DNA from 4 places in the Paenarthrobacter sp. TE3676 genome. Region 4 is predicted to be linked to each of the others. Evidence: riboswitches for the same ligand, from Rfam matches in the RefSeq annotation. Region 4 holds a riboswitch; each other region holds the start of a gene.
The links. Region 4 has a riboswitch for cyclic di-AMP ahead of ACZ881_RS19790 (hypothetical protein). Riboswitches for the same ligand answer to the same signal wherever they lie in the genome.
Positions count from the first base shown of each region.

Region 1: another riboswitch for cyclic di-AMP. It lies ahead of ACZ881_RS14505 (C40 family peptidase); the one in region 4 lies ahead of ACZ881_RS19790 (hypothetical protein).
Region 2: another riboswitch for cyclic di-AMP. It lies ahead of ACZ881_RS06215 (NlpC/P60 family protein); the one in region 4 lies ahead of ACZ881_RS19790 (hypothetical protein).
Region 3: another riboswitch for cyclic di-AMP. It lies ahead of ACZ881_RS04255 (aggregation-promoting factor C-terminal-like domain-containing protein); the one in region 4 lies ahead of ACZ881_RS19790 (hypothetical protein).

Region 1 covers NZ_JBWBQU010000005.1:372,740-376,219, reverse strand. Annotated here, with positions in the region: gene ACZ881_RS14515 (iron-dependent transcriptional repressor DtxR) at 1-14, shown strand, start outside; cyclic di-AMP (ydaO/yuaA leader) riboswitch at 225-439, shown strand; gene ACZ881_RS14510 (M23 family metallopeptidase) at 444-1,280, shown strand; cyclic di-AMP (ydaO/yuaA leader) riboswitch at 1,426-1,588, shown strand; gene ACZ881_RS14505 (C40 family peptidase) at 1,593-2,336, shown strand; gene ACZ881_RS14500 (NlpC/P60 family protein) at 2,434-3,231, shown strand.
Region 2 covers NZ_JBWBQU010000002.1:495,185-498,664, reverse strand. Annotated here, with positions in the region: gene ACZ881_RS06225 (NCS2 family permease) at 1-666, opposite strand, end outside; gene ACZ881_RS06220 (copper resistance CopC family protein) at 781-1,413, shown strand; cyclic di-AMP (ydaO/yuaA leader) riboswitch at 1,588-1,755, shown strand; gene ACZ881_RS06215 (NlpC/P60 family protein) at 1,759-2,553, shown strand; gene ACZ881_RS06210 (FAD-binding protein) at 2,737-3,429, opposite strand.
Region 3 covers NZ_JBWBQU010000002.1:88,504-91,983, reverse strand. Annotated here, with positions in the region: gene ACZ881_RS04260 (pyridoxal phosphate-dependent decarboxylase family protein) at 1-585, shown strand, start outside; gene ACZ881_RS04255 (aggregation-promoting factor C-terminal-like domain-containing protein) at 700-1,554, opposite strand; cyclic di-AMP (ydaO/yuaA leader) riboswitch at 1,558-1,719, opposite strand; gene ACZ881_RS04250 (sensor histidine kinase) at 1,853-3,352, opposite strand; gene ACZ881_RS04245 (response regulator transcription factor) at 3,374-3,480, opposite strand, start outside.
Region 4 covers NZ_JBWBQU010000009.1:98,272-101,751, forward strand. Annotated here, with positions in the region: gene ACZ881_RS19785 (PucR family transcriptional regulator) at 1-363, shown strand, start outside; gene ACZ881_RS19790 (hypothetical protein) at 491-1,975, opposite strand; cyclic di-AMP (ydaO/yuaA leader) riboswitch at 1,978-2,124, opposite strand; gene ACZ881_RS19795 (hypothetical protein) at 2,254-2,487, opposite strand; gene ACZ881_RS19800 (ATP-dependent DNA ligase) at 2,533-3,480, shown strand, end outside.

The DNA of each region.
Region 1 (3,480 bases), on a different contig from region 4:
TCTCCCTCAGCTGACCGGCACCGGGCCAGCACAGTGTCAAACCTCACTTTTGCGCCTTCGGCGCGCGTGTGACCTGCGGTTTTTCGGAATTGATGATAAGGGCCTCCTTCGCTTGCCCCGCTCCTGTTGATAACGAATTTATTACCAAGAGCCTTAATCCCCTATAGTTATCTACTAGCGCTGATACCAAAGCGTTACCTGATCCGGAGCCGAGCTCTGCCAGCGGATCAGGTGTGCCACCCACCACTGGCAGAGGCGGGGGAACCACAAGCGGCTGTCTAAAGAAGCAGCCTTGGGGTGAAGTCCGCAGCAGAAGTGCCCACGTATGCAAGTCCCTCTTGGGATACCTGTGTGCCGTGAGCGCCTCGTGCGGACCGGGTCTTTGTACTCTCTGACCCGAATCCGACAGCTAACTTCGCAGGCTTTTGAGAGAGGAACAGAGTTTGACATCGCAGAACGTCAGGGGTCGCCGCCGCGCGTCCGGCCCCGCTGCTGAGCTGCGGCCAGCCACCGTCGTAACGGAGATCCGGCCTCGCGACACCGAGCGTCAGGTGCGCCGCCGTAAGAGCCCGCTGCGCCAGGTTGCCGACTTCGCCGCTGCCAGCGGCGTCGGGCAGAAGGCCGGTGTTGCGCTTGCCGCCACCGGACTTGCCCTGACTGTCGGTCTGCCGGCCACGAGTCCCGTCATGGCCACTTCGGAATCAGGCCAGACTGAGTCTGCCCTCGCCGTCGCCGCCCCCGCTGGCAGCCAGCCCGAGGTTTCCGCCGCCGCGTCAGCCAAGATCGACTTCAGCCGCGCCGCCGTCGCCACTTCTGCCGACCCCGATGGGAAGCTGAAGCAGCTGCTCAGCGCGCAGTCGACTGAGAGCATCCAGCGGGCCTCGTCCGTTGGCAGCATGGCCAGCCCCCTGGACACGCTCACCACGGCATCCCCTTTTGGTTACCGCATCAGCCCCCTCACGGGTGGCGCAGGTGACTTCCACCGTGGCCAGGACTTCGTTGCCCAGTGCGGCACGGCTGTGCATGCAGCGGCCACCGGCAAGGTTACGTTCGCCGGATGGCACGAGTACGGCGGAGGCAACCGCGTTGTCGTTGACCACGGCAATGGCCTCGAGACCACGTACAACCACCTGTCGTCCTTCACCGTCCAGGTAGGCCAGACCGTAAACCGCGGCGACACCGTCGCCCTGAGCGGCACCACGGGCGCTTCCACCGGCTGCCACCTCCACTTCGAGGTCCAGGTCAACGGTGAAGTTGTAGACCCCATGGGCTGGCTCTAAGCCAGTTGATGGTTGCCTCTCGCATTCGCGGGACGCCCCGTGACCTGAATGTGACATTCGCTTTCAAGTGTTGTAGCGTACAGAGCGCATCGGCTTTTTAGGGGGCCGGTGCACTTGAGTGGATTGCCTAGCTCTGCCACCGCTCAAGGTCCGTTCGCATAAATCGTCTGGCAGGGGCGGGGGAACCACTTCTGGCCTTCGAAAGAAGGCCTTGGGGTTAAGTCGCAAAAGCTTCCTTGGAAGCAGCGCGGCCGGATGACTCCCATCCGAATCCGACAGCTCACCTCGCAGGCATTGGGAGAGGCTACCTACGTGTCATCACGCACTACCCCTGCGCGCCATCGCGCCCAAACGGTTCGCACGAACCCGTTGAACACTCTTTCCAAGGCTGTTTCCTCCAACGCAGGTACCGTGGGCCGTCAGGCCGCCGTCCTGGCAGCAGCCTCAGGCCTCGTCCTCACCGTCGGCTTGCCGGCACAAGCAACAGACACCGACGTTTCCAAGTCGGAGGCCTCCAGCACCCAACAGCTGGTTGCTACCGCGGTGATTACCGCAGAACCGACAGCCACCGTTTCCTTCGAGAGCCCCACCGTGGCCACCCTGGAAGCCCCCAAGGTAGTACAGCGCGCAGCGCAGGTTACCGAGCGCGCAGCGGCCACCAGCGAAGAAACAGCGGAAGCAGTTACAGCAAAGTCTTCCGAGGCCAAGGATTCGGCCTCCAGTGCAGCTGCCTCCGGTCTCGCCGCCATTGCCTACACCGGCATCGGCTCTCCTTACGTTTGGGGCGGAACCACACCCAACGGTTGGGATTGCTCCGGCTTCACCCAGTGGGTCTACGCACAGGCCGGAATCAGCATCCCCCGCGTCAACGCCTGGACGGCCATGACGCCCACCAGCACTCCTGCTCCCGGCGACCTCGTCATGCAGAACGGCGGAGCCCACGTAGGCATCTACGTCGGCAACGGCATGATGATCAGCGCTTTGAACCCCGGCCAGGGAACGCTGCTGCACTCTGTAGCGTCCACCGGCACCTCCTCGTTCTACACCCTCCGCTAGAAAAATCCGGTTCGGGGTCGGCCGGCGTTCCCCACATGCTGGCCAACCCACTACCCGCGTGCACCCCAACTGCATGCGGATACGAAAAGAGAAAATCATGACCAGTGCAAACAAGGTTGCACGGCACCGCGCTGAGGCCCCCAAGACCAGCTCGCTTGCCGTCATCGCCAAGGCCGTCAGCAACAACGCCGGTGGCGTTGGCCGCCAGGCAGCAGTTATTGCCGCAGCTTCAGGCCTGGTCCTGACCAGTGGCATCGCAGCCAACGCTGCCGATACCAACGTGGATCGCGAATCGACGTCCACGTCCACTCTTGACGTGCAGTCGGTAGTCCAGGCCACCATCGCCGCGGACTCCACTGTGGCCATCTCCTACGAGCGCCCCGTGGTCACAACGGTGGAAGCCCCGGCTCCCGTGGTGGTCGAGGAAGCTCCGGCCAAGGTTGAAGCCAAGGTCGAAAACAACGAGGCAACCGCGGTTACCGCCAACGCAGCTCCGGCAGCCAATGCAACCGTTGCTGTCAGCAACGCGACCCCCGCTCCCGCAGCTCCCGCCGCATCCAGCGGCCTCGGTGCCGCTATCGCTGCTGCAGCTTACGCCCAGCTCGGTGTCACCCAGGACTGCACCATGCTTGTGACCAACTCCCTGGCCGCCGTGGGTATCAACTTCCACGACTGGCCCGCTGGCTACCTCTCCCTGGGCCGCACCGTGAGTGCAGCTGAAGCCCAGCCCGGCGACCTCGCCTACTACGCCAACGGCGGTTTGGCCGGACAGGCCCACATCGCTGTATACGTCGGCAACGGCCAAGCAGTTCACGGTGGATGGAACGGATCCACCACGGCACTGTTCAGCGCCAACGTGGGCTCCGGCCCGGTCTTCATCCGCGTCAACGGCTGATCCACATCGCGTAAGAGCACCCCGCTGGCTTTGGCCGGGCGGGGTGTTCTGCTTTAACCCTTGCCGGCTCGTGGGATGCCCGTAGTAGTGGGCGTGCGGCCACCACCCACTTTGGTTCTGAAAGCCACCCGACCCGCCGCAAATCACGTGTGTCGGGGCGGTTCTGCCCCTCAAAGTAGGTGGTGGCGGCTCACAAAGGGGCCCTTTGATTTCCGCCACATCCCTTAACCGCGCATGAACTCTTACCGA
Region 2 (3,480 bases), on a different contig from region 4:
CGCAGTGGAGACCACGATGCCGATCAGGATGGCGCCGCGGACCTTTCGGACCACCAAGGCGATGGTCAGGATCAAGCCCACTGCGAAAACGAGTGTCGGCCAGCCCATGAGCTTTCCGTCCACGCCCAGGCCCAACGGAACGGTGGTGCCGGCGGCATCAGGGATGCGGCGGACGAAACCGGCGTTGACCAGGCCAATGAGTGCGATGAAGAGGCCGATGCCCACAACGATTGCCGTCTTCAGGGCCTCCGGAACCGCCTTGAACACGGCTGTTCGGAAACCGGTCAGCACCAGGATGAGCATGGTGATGCCGGACAGCACCACGAGCCCCATCATGTCCGGCCAAGTCAACCCGGGATGGGAAGCCACAGTGACTGCCACGAAGGCGTTGACGCCCAAGCCTGTGGCCACGGCAAACGGATGTTTGGCCCACGCGCCCATGAGGATGGTCAAGATGCCGGCAACGAACGCCGTGGTGGCTGCCACGGCCGTGAAGCCCAGCGACGCGCCACTCGAGTCGGGTCCGGAGAGGATCAGCGGGTTCAGCACCACGATGTAGCTCATGGCGAAGAAGGTCGCGAAGCCGCCACGGATTTCCCGCGAATACGTGGATCCACGTTCGGAGATTTTGAAGTAGCGGTCGATTGCAGAACCTTGTTTGAGCATGAAGGTCTCCGGGGATCGAGGGGAGTTTGCTCTCAAATCCTATGTTGTCCGGTGTGGGCCCTTTGAACCATTCGCCTAGTCTGTAAGGAAGCCAACACTAGGAGAAACCGCCCCATGCGTACCATCCGCCCGCTTCTGGCCGCCGTCGTCGCTGCCCTTGCTTTCGCGTCCGCCTTGCTGTTTTCCGCGGCTCCGGCGTCCGCGCACGACGTCGCCGAGTCAACCGCGCCAGCCAACGGTGCCAGCGTGGCGGAAGTCCCGGCGTCGGTCTCCATCACGTTCAACAACCGCCCGCTCGCGATTGGTTCCGGCGTCACCGTGACGTCCGGCGGTGAGAACTGGGCGGACGGTCCGGTCGAAATCATTGATAGTCAGGCTGTACAAAAGCTTCGCGAGGGCGCTCCAGCTGGTGAATACACCGTGGTATGGCGTGTAGTCAGCTCGGATTCCCACCCCATTGAGGGCACCTTCACGTTCACGGCCGCCGCGGGAAGCACGACGACGGCGAGTGGCCCGGTGGGTGCCTCGCCGTCGGTGTCGGCGCCGTCAGCCGCAGTACCGACGGCGGGTACCGCAGCGCCGGGAACGGGCAGCAGCGAGCCTGCCGCTGACGCCTCCCAACCCTTCCCGTGGAGCATTGTCGGGCTGGCTGTTGTTGCTGTGGGTCTCGTTATTTACCTTGCTGTTACCGCACGGAAGAAACTTGCAGCTTCCAACAGCCCTGATGGCGATACTTCCGCGGAATAACGCGGTTTTCTACGTACCTGCGAATATCTCGAAACGGACACTGCGACACGCCAGAAGCCCACTTCCCGTTACTTAAATGTGACTTCGGAGGAATCATCGCGTACGGTAGTACCTGTGCCTGTTCCACGTAGCGGGCACTTCCGGCCTGATTGCCTAGCTCTGCCGCAGTCCGGAATCCGTTCGCAGACAAACCTACGGCAGAGACGGGGAACCCAATTTAGGCCGCTTTCGAGCGTGCCTTGGGGTGAAGTCACGAAGCTTCCGCTGAACAGCGGGGGATAGTGGCCGGGTGACTCCCATCCGAATCCGACAGCTAACCTCGCAGGCATCGGGAGAGGCTCTTTCATGTCTTCACGCATTCTTCGCGGCCGTCGTAAGGCGGACAGCGTACGTCCTAATCCGTTCATCTCCATCTCGAAGGCAGTAGCCAGCAACGCTTCCGGCGCTGGCCGCCAGGCAGCTGTTATCGCAGCAGCCTCGGGCCTCGTTTTGACCGGCTCCATTGCTGCTCACGCAGCTGAGGCTCCGGTTCAGCGCGACTCCAGCCCCGCAACGGTCGCTGAGACCGTTTCAGAGGCACCCACCAAGGTTGTTACCGCCCTGGCGACGGCTACCGTCAACTTCGAGCGTCCGGCCGTTGCTTCCGTAGCAGCTCCGGTCATCGAAAAGCCGGCTCCCGTAGTTGAGGCCCCTGTGGTCCAGAAGGCAGCCGTCACCACTGCTGCTGCAACAGCTCCCGTCGCCGCCCAGGCTGCGGTTGCTGCTCCTGTTGCTGCCGCACCGGCTGCCCCTGCTCCTGTAGCTGCTGCTCCCGCCGTTGGCGGCGTCAACGCAGCCATGGTTGCCTCCGCTTACGCACAGATCGGCGTCTTCCAGGACTGCACCGCCATGGTCGAGAAGGCTCTCGGCTCCGCTGGCATCCCGGTAGGCGACCTCGGTCCCATGCAGTTCATGAACTACGGCAAGGTCGTTAGCGATCCCCAGCCCGGTGACATGATCGTCCAGTCCGGCCACGTTGCTATCTACATCGGCAACGGCCAGGCAATCAGCGGTGGCATCAACGGCAACCAGACGGGTATCCACCCGATCAGCTGGTTGACCGCAACGGGTCCCCTGACCTACGTACGCGCTGGCGCATAAAGCCTCACGCTTCAGTTCAAAGGCCGGTGCCTTCAAAGACTATTGTCTTTGGAGGCACCGGCCTTTGGCGTTAAGTTCTGTTTATTAATGTTCAGCGGGGAACGTTCGACGGCGGGTCGATAGTCGCGTGGGCGGCGGGGCCCGTGGGGGCACCTAGGCGTAGTGCCCCTAGGTGTAGTGCCCCTAGGCGAGGGCGACGCCCGGACCTGCGGGCAGGGCAACCTTTGAGGAGATGGCTTGGCCCACTGCCTTGGCTTGCCGCAGCACTTCCTTGGGAGACGGGGTGATGAGGTCCCCAACGCCCACCAGGTGCATCCCTACCGCCCGCATGGCGGCCGCGAAGTTCTGGCCAACGGCTATCCCAAGTTCGGCGAGCATGCGCCGCAACTGGCTTTGGGCACAGCGTGTGACTACTACGTGGTCTGCCAAGAGGACGCCGTGGGCCGTGTGGACTGCCCACTGGCGTGGAGTGGATTCGAGGGGGCCGGATACGTGGAGGCCTGTTCTGAGACCGGCCGTGGTCATGCTGGCCGCCAATCCGTACCCGATCTGCCGGGAGGGGTCTGACCCCAGGAAATCAAGGCGGACGGCACGGGTGGTGTTGCGAACGTCCAGTTGGTGGTTGGCGGCGTAGTTCCGAAGGTGTCGGAGGATTTCGTTGCGTTCTTGCATGGCTGCAGGATCGGCCACCTCGGTGCGTTGAAGCATGCCTGTGTGGACGGAAGGCCCTGCGGTGGACAGTGCACCAAACCCGTCTACGACGATGGAGCCCACGCCATAGCGGCTGAGCTCGCTGGCAACTGCCAAGCCGGACAGGCCGGCTCCGATGACCACGGTGGTGGTGCGCTCCGTGCCGGAATCAGGCGTGAGTGACACTGCTTGGTTCCTCCTTGACGTGTGTGCCTTACGGCATCGCGTGGGATCGCG
Region 3 (3,480 bases), on a different contig from region 4:
GTGAGCCCGAAGCTGCGAGGCCGGCTGGCGGGTGTGGAAGACGCAGATTCGTGGGCAACGGATGCCCATAAGACCCTGAATGTCCCTTACGACTGTGGCTTGGCAATAGTGGCACGCCCGGAAGCCCTGAGGCGTGCCTTCAGCGTTCACACGAGTTACCTCATTGCCACTGATGCCGGGCCTGGGGATCCTTTCGAGAAAGTTCCGGAGATGTCCCGCCGCGCCCGGGGCATCCCGGTCTGGGCTGCACTCAGGCAGCTGGGCCGGGACGGCGTGATTTCCATGGTTGAGCGCCTGGCAGCAAATGCCCGTGCTTTGGCTGAAGGACTGTCCTCGATCCCTGGCGTGGAGGTGCTCAACGACGTCGTGTTCACGCAGGTCTCGGTGAGTTTCGGAAGCGATGACCGTACGCACCGGATCACCCAGCGGCTCATGGCCGAGGGCGCGGTCTGGATGTCCGGTTCTTCGTGGCGTGGCCGCGAGATCTTACGGATTTCGGTGAGCAATTGGACTACGGACGCCGGGGATGTCGCCGCGTCCATTGCAGCCGTGCGGGGTGCGGTGGAGGCCGAACCGGAGGCATAGCGTTCTTCGGCGCCGCACCTGTGAAACGGCAAAAACCGCGCCCGTTCCCGCCGTTCGCTCCAGTGGGTACTGGTGCGAACGGCGGCAACGGGCGCGGCAATCAAGCAGTCTGGCTTAGTACCAGTTGTTGGCCAAGTGGAAGCCCAGAGCGGCGGACGGGGATCCGTAACGCTCCTTGATGTAGTTCAGGCCCCACTTGATCTGGGTCTGGTAGTTGGTTTCCCAGTCAGCACCAACGGTAGCCATCTTGGAAGCAGGCAGGGACTGGACGATGCCGTAGGCGCCGCTGGAAGCGTTCATCGCCGTGGTCTTCCAGTTCGATTCCTTCTCCCACAGCGTGTTCAGGGCAGTCATCTCGCCCGGGCCCCAGCCGTAGTTGCCAAGGATGCTCAGTGCGTACGCCTTGGCAGCAGCGGGGTCGTCCACGGCCTTGGGGGCAGCAGCAGCAGCTGCGGCTTCCGCGGCGGCGGCGGCAGCAGCGGCGTCGGCGGCTTGCTTGGCAGCAGCGTCAGCAGCAGCCTTCTCAGCTGCGGCCTGGGCGGCAGCCTGGTCTGCGGCAGCCTTTTCGGCGGCGGCCTGCGCGGCTGCGGCCTGGTCTGCGGCAGCCTTTTCGGCGGCAGCCTTGTCAGCAGCTGCCTTTTCCGCGGCGGCCCTGTCGGCTGCGCCCTTTTCGGCGGCAGCATCCAGGGAAGCGGAGATCTCGGCCGACTTGTTCGTGTTGACCTGCGCACTGGACTGGGTTCCGGCTACGCGGCTGGCCTCGGGGAGGGTCAGTGCGGCATTGGCGGCGGTTCCGAGCGATGCAACGCCCAGTGCAGCTGCCACGACACCGGCTACGACGGACATGCGGTGGCCGGACTTACCCTGGCGGGCTGCGTTCTTGAGGACGGACTGCGACTTGGTGTGCGGTGCGTTGTGTTCGTCGCGGCGACGCGCGGAAGGGCGCGTCTGATCGTTAAATTCAGACATGTGATTACCTCTCAGCGCCTGCGGAGTTAGCTGTCGGGTTCGGATGAGGTCATCCGGCCGCGCATCATGCTGCGGCTTCACCCCAAGGGCCGGCCAAAAAGGCCTGGGCCCGGAGACTCTGGGTCCCCCGTCTCTGCCTCGGAGAAAGAACGGACTCCGGGAAGTGGCAGAGCTCGGCGCATCCCGGATGTGGGCCTGCTAGGGACGACCCACCCTTTCGACGGTACAGGAGGATTCCACAGAAGTCACATTTAGGTAACAGAGATCACGACGCCGGTGAGTCGCCTTGCCCGATTCGTTATAGGCCTTCGATGCTGACGGCGGGGAGTCGGAGGGCGAATTCCGTGCGACCCGGCCGCGAGGTCACTTCCACGCTACCGCCATGCGCTGAAACGATGGCCTCCACAATGGACAAGCCGAGTCCGGAGGTGCCCTCAGAGCCCGATCTTGCGGCATCAGCGCGGGCAAACCGGGAGAAGATCCTGCCTTGGAAATCTTTCGGAATTCCGGGGCCGTTATCCGTCACTGTCACCACGGCACTGCCATCGGCGGAGAGTATGACGCCTGTGACCACGGTGGTACCGGGATCCGTATGCTTGCGGGCATTGGACAACAAATTGCCCAGCACCTGATGAAGTTGGGTGGCATCGCCGCGCACAGTGATGGGCTCATCAGGGAGCTGGAGCTGCCAGATGTGATCCGGCGCCATGACTTTCTCGTCACTGACCGTTTCGATCACGAGCTGTGTCAGGTCCACGTCCTCAACTTTGACGGGCTGTCCCTCGTCCAACCGCGCCAGTAGAAGAAGGTCCTCCACCAAGGTGGTCATGCGTTCGGACTGGCTTTGGACACGCGCCAGCGACTTCCGGCCATCCTCGGTGAAGTTCTCCGTCATCCTTAGCAGCTCGGTGTAGCCCCGGATGGCGGTCAGGGGAGTCCGTAGTTCGTGCGAGGCATCGGCCACGAACTGGCGCACCTTGGTTTCGCTTTCCTGCCGTGCTTCCAGCGCGCTCGAAACGTTGTTCAGCATCTGGTTCAAGGCATAGCCGACGCTGCCCACTTCCGTTCCGGGGTGGGATGCCGACGGCGGTACGCGCACCGCAAGTGCCACCTCGCCGGCGTCGAGAGGCAGGCGCGAAACCTTCGTGGCCACCGCGGAGAGCTGCTCAAGCGGACGCATGGTCCGACGGATGATGACCGTTCCCACGAGCCCGATCACCACCAGCCCAGCCAGCGAGACCAGCACCATGGTCCACACCAGCGAGGCTTCTGCGCTCTGCTTGTCCTCCAGCGGCAGGCCCGTCACAATCACGTCGCCATAAGTGGTTTCGACTGCCACTAGCCGGTAATCGCCGTTGGACAGCGATCGGTCCACGGGTTGGTTGTCCGTGGGCAGCGACACCAGGACCTGCTCATCGTCTGCTGAGAGTGAGACGCGGTGACCTTGGGCGTCGATCAAACCCGAGCTTCGCACGGTGGAGCCGTCGATCCTCGCGTTGAGCGTGCCCGCCGCCTGCCCGCGCGCCTCCAATGGATCCGGCCTGCCGGGGGATGACGGAAAGTTCGACGGCGGCCTGCCGAAGTCATTCGCGCGGCTGGACGCCTGCTCCAACTGCCTGTCGAGCTGCCTGTTGAAGACCATGTCCATGGACGCGTAGCTGACCACCCCCACAGCAGCGCAAATGGCGATCAATAGTGCCATGGCCACCAGGACCAAGCGTGTACGCAGGTGCCAGGTGGAGGGATTGAGCCAACTGAGCTGAGTCTGTCCGGCCGACACTCCGGACTTCCTGGCCATTCGCGAGAGGGTGCCCAAGGGCTAGTCCGCAGGCTTGATGACGTAGCCGGCACCCCGGATGGTATGGATCATCGGGGGATGGCCGGCTTCGATCTTCTTGCGCAGATAAGAGATGTAGAGCTCCACGA
Region 4 (3,480 bases):
CAGGCGGCCGCCGTGGACCTCCCGCTAGGTGAGCTCGTGGACAGCCGGACCGTTGGTGTCTATCAACTTTTCGATCGTCTGGTGGCACCCGGAGGCTGGGATGACACAGGATCGGTGCATTTTCAGGCCCTTGAGGACCAGGACAAAAACGGCGAACTCCTGCCTGTCCTGGAACTGCTCTATGACAATGACGGCTCGGTGCAGGACGTCGCCGCCAAACTTCACCTCCACCGGAGCAGCATCTACAACCGGCTCGGCCGGATCCGCCAACTCATCGGTGCTGATCCGTTGAGTGGCGCGATCCGGCTCGAGTTACATGCGGCCCTGAAGGCTCGGCGCTGGGCCGGGCGGCCGCGGATCTGAGCCTACGAGCGCCGCAAACGCTGGCAGCTCCAACGTCCCATCCGGCGACGGAAAGCGGCAGTCCGGCTGCTGCTGCAGTACCGGCTATGCCACCCCGCGTGAGTGGAGGTACGGGGCAGGCGGGTGCTCAACCGAGGACCTTCTGGGCTGCGTCCAGGATGTCTTGAAGCGCAGATTCGCTGGGCTGGGGAGCCGAGGCGGCCTGCGGCTTGCTCGGCCGGGGCTTGGACGTCGGGGTTGCAGTTTCCGTTGGTGTGGGCGTCGGCGTCGGTGTTGGTGTGACCGTCGGGGTTGGTGAGGTTGTGGGCGTCGGAGTCGTGGGCGGTGTGGTTACCGTGTCCGACGGCACCTCGCTCGGCGCGGGAGCTGGCTGGGTGGGGGCTGGGCTTATCACCCCAGGGACGGCCGGGACTGAGGAGGGGACAGCCGATGGAACCCAAACCGGGTTGGCAAGGGACACCTTCGGGGTCGGAGCCGGCGACGACGACCCGGCCGTGGGTGCCTCGGCTAATGTCGCGGGCTGGCCGGCCTCCGAGGACGCTGTGGCAAGTGAAGAGGCTGATGGCGACGACGCTGATGGTGCGGAAGCCGTGGAATACGAGGCACTGGGCGCAGGGGCTGCGGAGCCCGAATTCCTGTCGGCACCGCTGGCTTCATGCGCAGGAGTTTCCTGGCCGAAGAACGGAAGCTCAAGGGCTTGCCCCAAAGTCCCGGCCGTCAGTACTAGTCCAAGCGCACCTGCAACCACGGCCATGCGCTGGCTCATGTGCTTGACCGACGCTGCTTTCCGAAGGGCGGCGTGGGGTTCGCGGCCGAAGGATGAGGTGGACCCCACGCTGGGCCTGGCCGCGGAGGGTGCCGCAGCGGGTGCGGCAGCCTGCCGGCGAACATCCTTGCGGCTTGCCAGTGCTGCCGACGCCGTTGCCGCGGCAGCAAGCTGCGCCTGAGACTTACCCCGAGGTGACTCGGTTTGCAGGGACTCGGTGCGGGGCGAGTCGTTGCTCGGTGACTCGGCGGCTTCGGGGGTGCTCGTGGATTCTTCGCGGGAAGGCACTACCGGAATGGCCGTCGTGGCAGGTTCCGGCGTTGAAGCCTGCACCACTGGAATTGCTGCGGTTGCGGGCTCCTGGGCGCTCAGCTCCTGAGGATCCGGCTCCACGCCAGCAGGGGGTGCGCTGGCAGGGGGCGCACTTGCCGGGGTCACAATGGGGATTGCCGCGGTAGGGGGTCCCGGTGGGGTCGACCTCCGTGCCGCTGGCTGCCCCGTAGGTATCGCGGCAGTCATGGGTTCCGCCTGCTCGGACGGTTCGGGCGCCGGCTGTGGGGCCGAGGCCTCAGGCGCAATCACGGCAAGGGCTGCACGCTCCCGCTCGGCTGCACGAATTTCCGCACGAGTGGCAGGCGCCACCGTGGTGGGCATGGCCGCAGTGGCGGGTTCCGGCGTCGTGCCTGTGTTAACCGTGCCTGTAACAGCAGCTTCAGTGTTAGTGGCGCCAGTGTCATCTGGGTTTCCGGTGGGGAATCCGCTGGATTGGGCCCGACGGCGTCCGGTTGGCTTGGTGCGCTCGCCTTCAGTCTGGGCGCGGCGCGGCTGATCCATGGTTGGGGACATGGTGGTTGCCTCTCAACGCCTTCGAGGTTAGCTGTCGGGTTCGGACGAGGCCGTCCGGCCGCCTAAGCGGCTTCACCCCGAGGACTTGGATACCAAGCCCGGGAACTGTGGGTCCCCCGCCTCTGCCGCGGGTCTGGCGGATCCCGGATTGCGGCAGAGCTCGGCGTCAATCCGGAAGCGGCCCAGCGGACATACGGGTCGCTCTACGACGGTACATGAGCCGGAAAGTAAAGTCACATTAATGTAACGGGCGGTAGGCCTGCCCAACCGAGGGGTTTCTATGACTTAGGCTTCGGTGCCGGTGAGGGAGCCGGCAACTCATGCTGGATCTTCTGGATCTGCACGGCTTGATGAGTTTCCGGGCGGAAGACTTCCTCCACGACTCCAAGCATTCCGCCGGTGGCTCCACGCCGGACTTTGCCCTGGCTGCTCCGGCGCGATGACCAGTACCAAACGCCGGCCAGCAGGGCCGGGAATCCGAGCACTGCCGCCAACACGAGCAAGATATCCATGGCCTAACACTAGCTTCGCGGTGCACCGGCAGGTAGACATTGTCTATGGACCTGCCTGTGATGCCACCCGTCTCGCCCATGCTCGCCAAATCCGTTCCGGCCATCCCCGATATTGGGCACTACGAACCCAAGTGGGACGGATTCCGGACCATCGTCTTCAAGGATGGCGACGAGATCATCCTGGGCAGCCGCAACGAGAAGCCAATGACCCGCTACTTCCCCGAAGTGGTGGAGGCTCTCAGGAAGAACCTGCCGGACAAATGCGTGATCGACGGCGAGATCGTCCTGATCGAGGGCAAGAGGCTCGAGTTCGAGGTACTCCAGCAAAGGATCCATCCCGCCGACAGCCGCGTGAGGATGCTCGCCGAGAAGACTCCGGCTTCCATGATTGCGTTCGACATCCTGGCGCTGGGCGACGAGAACCTCATGGACAAGCCGTTCTCCGAGCGCCGCGCCATCCTGGAGCGTGCGCTCGCCAAGGCCGAGCCGCCTGTCTATGTGACCCCCGCAGTGACGGATCTCGAGCGGGCGCAGGAATGGTTCGTGCAGTTGGAAGGCGCGGGACTGGACGGGGTGCTGTCCAAGCCGTTGACCGGGGCCTATCAACCCAACAAGCGCGTGATGTTCAAAACCAAACACGAGCGCACGGCGGATTGTGTGGTGGCCGGATTCCGCTGGCACAAGACCGCGAAGGTTGTTGGCTCGATGCTGCTCGGCCTCCACGATGACACTGGCCGCCTGCATCACGTGGGAGTGGTGGCATCGTTCCCCATGGCCCGGAGGGAGGCCCTGGTGGCCGAGCTTGAGCCGTATCAAGTCGAACTCAGCGAGCATCCCTGGGGTGAGTGGGCCAACCAGGACGAAGCTGCCGGGGGTTCACGCATGCCCGGCGCGCAAAGCCGGTGGAGCGGGGGCAAGGATTTCTCGTTCGTGCCCCTGCGCCCCGAACTCGTGATCGAAGTGAAGTACGACTACATGGAAGGCGACAGGTTC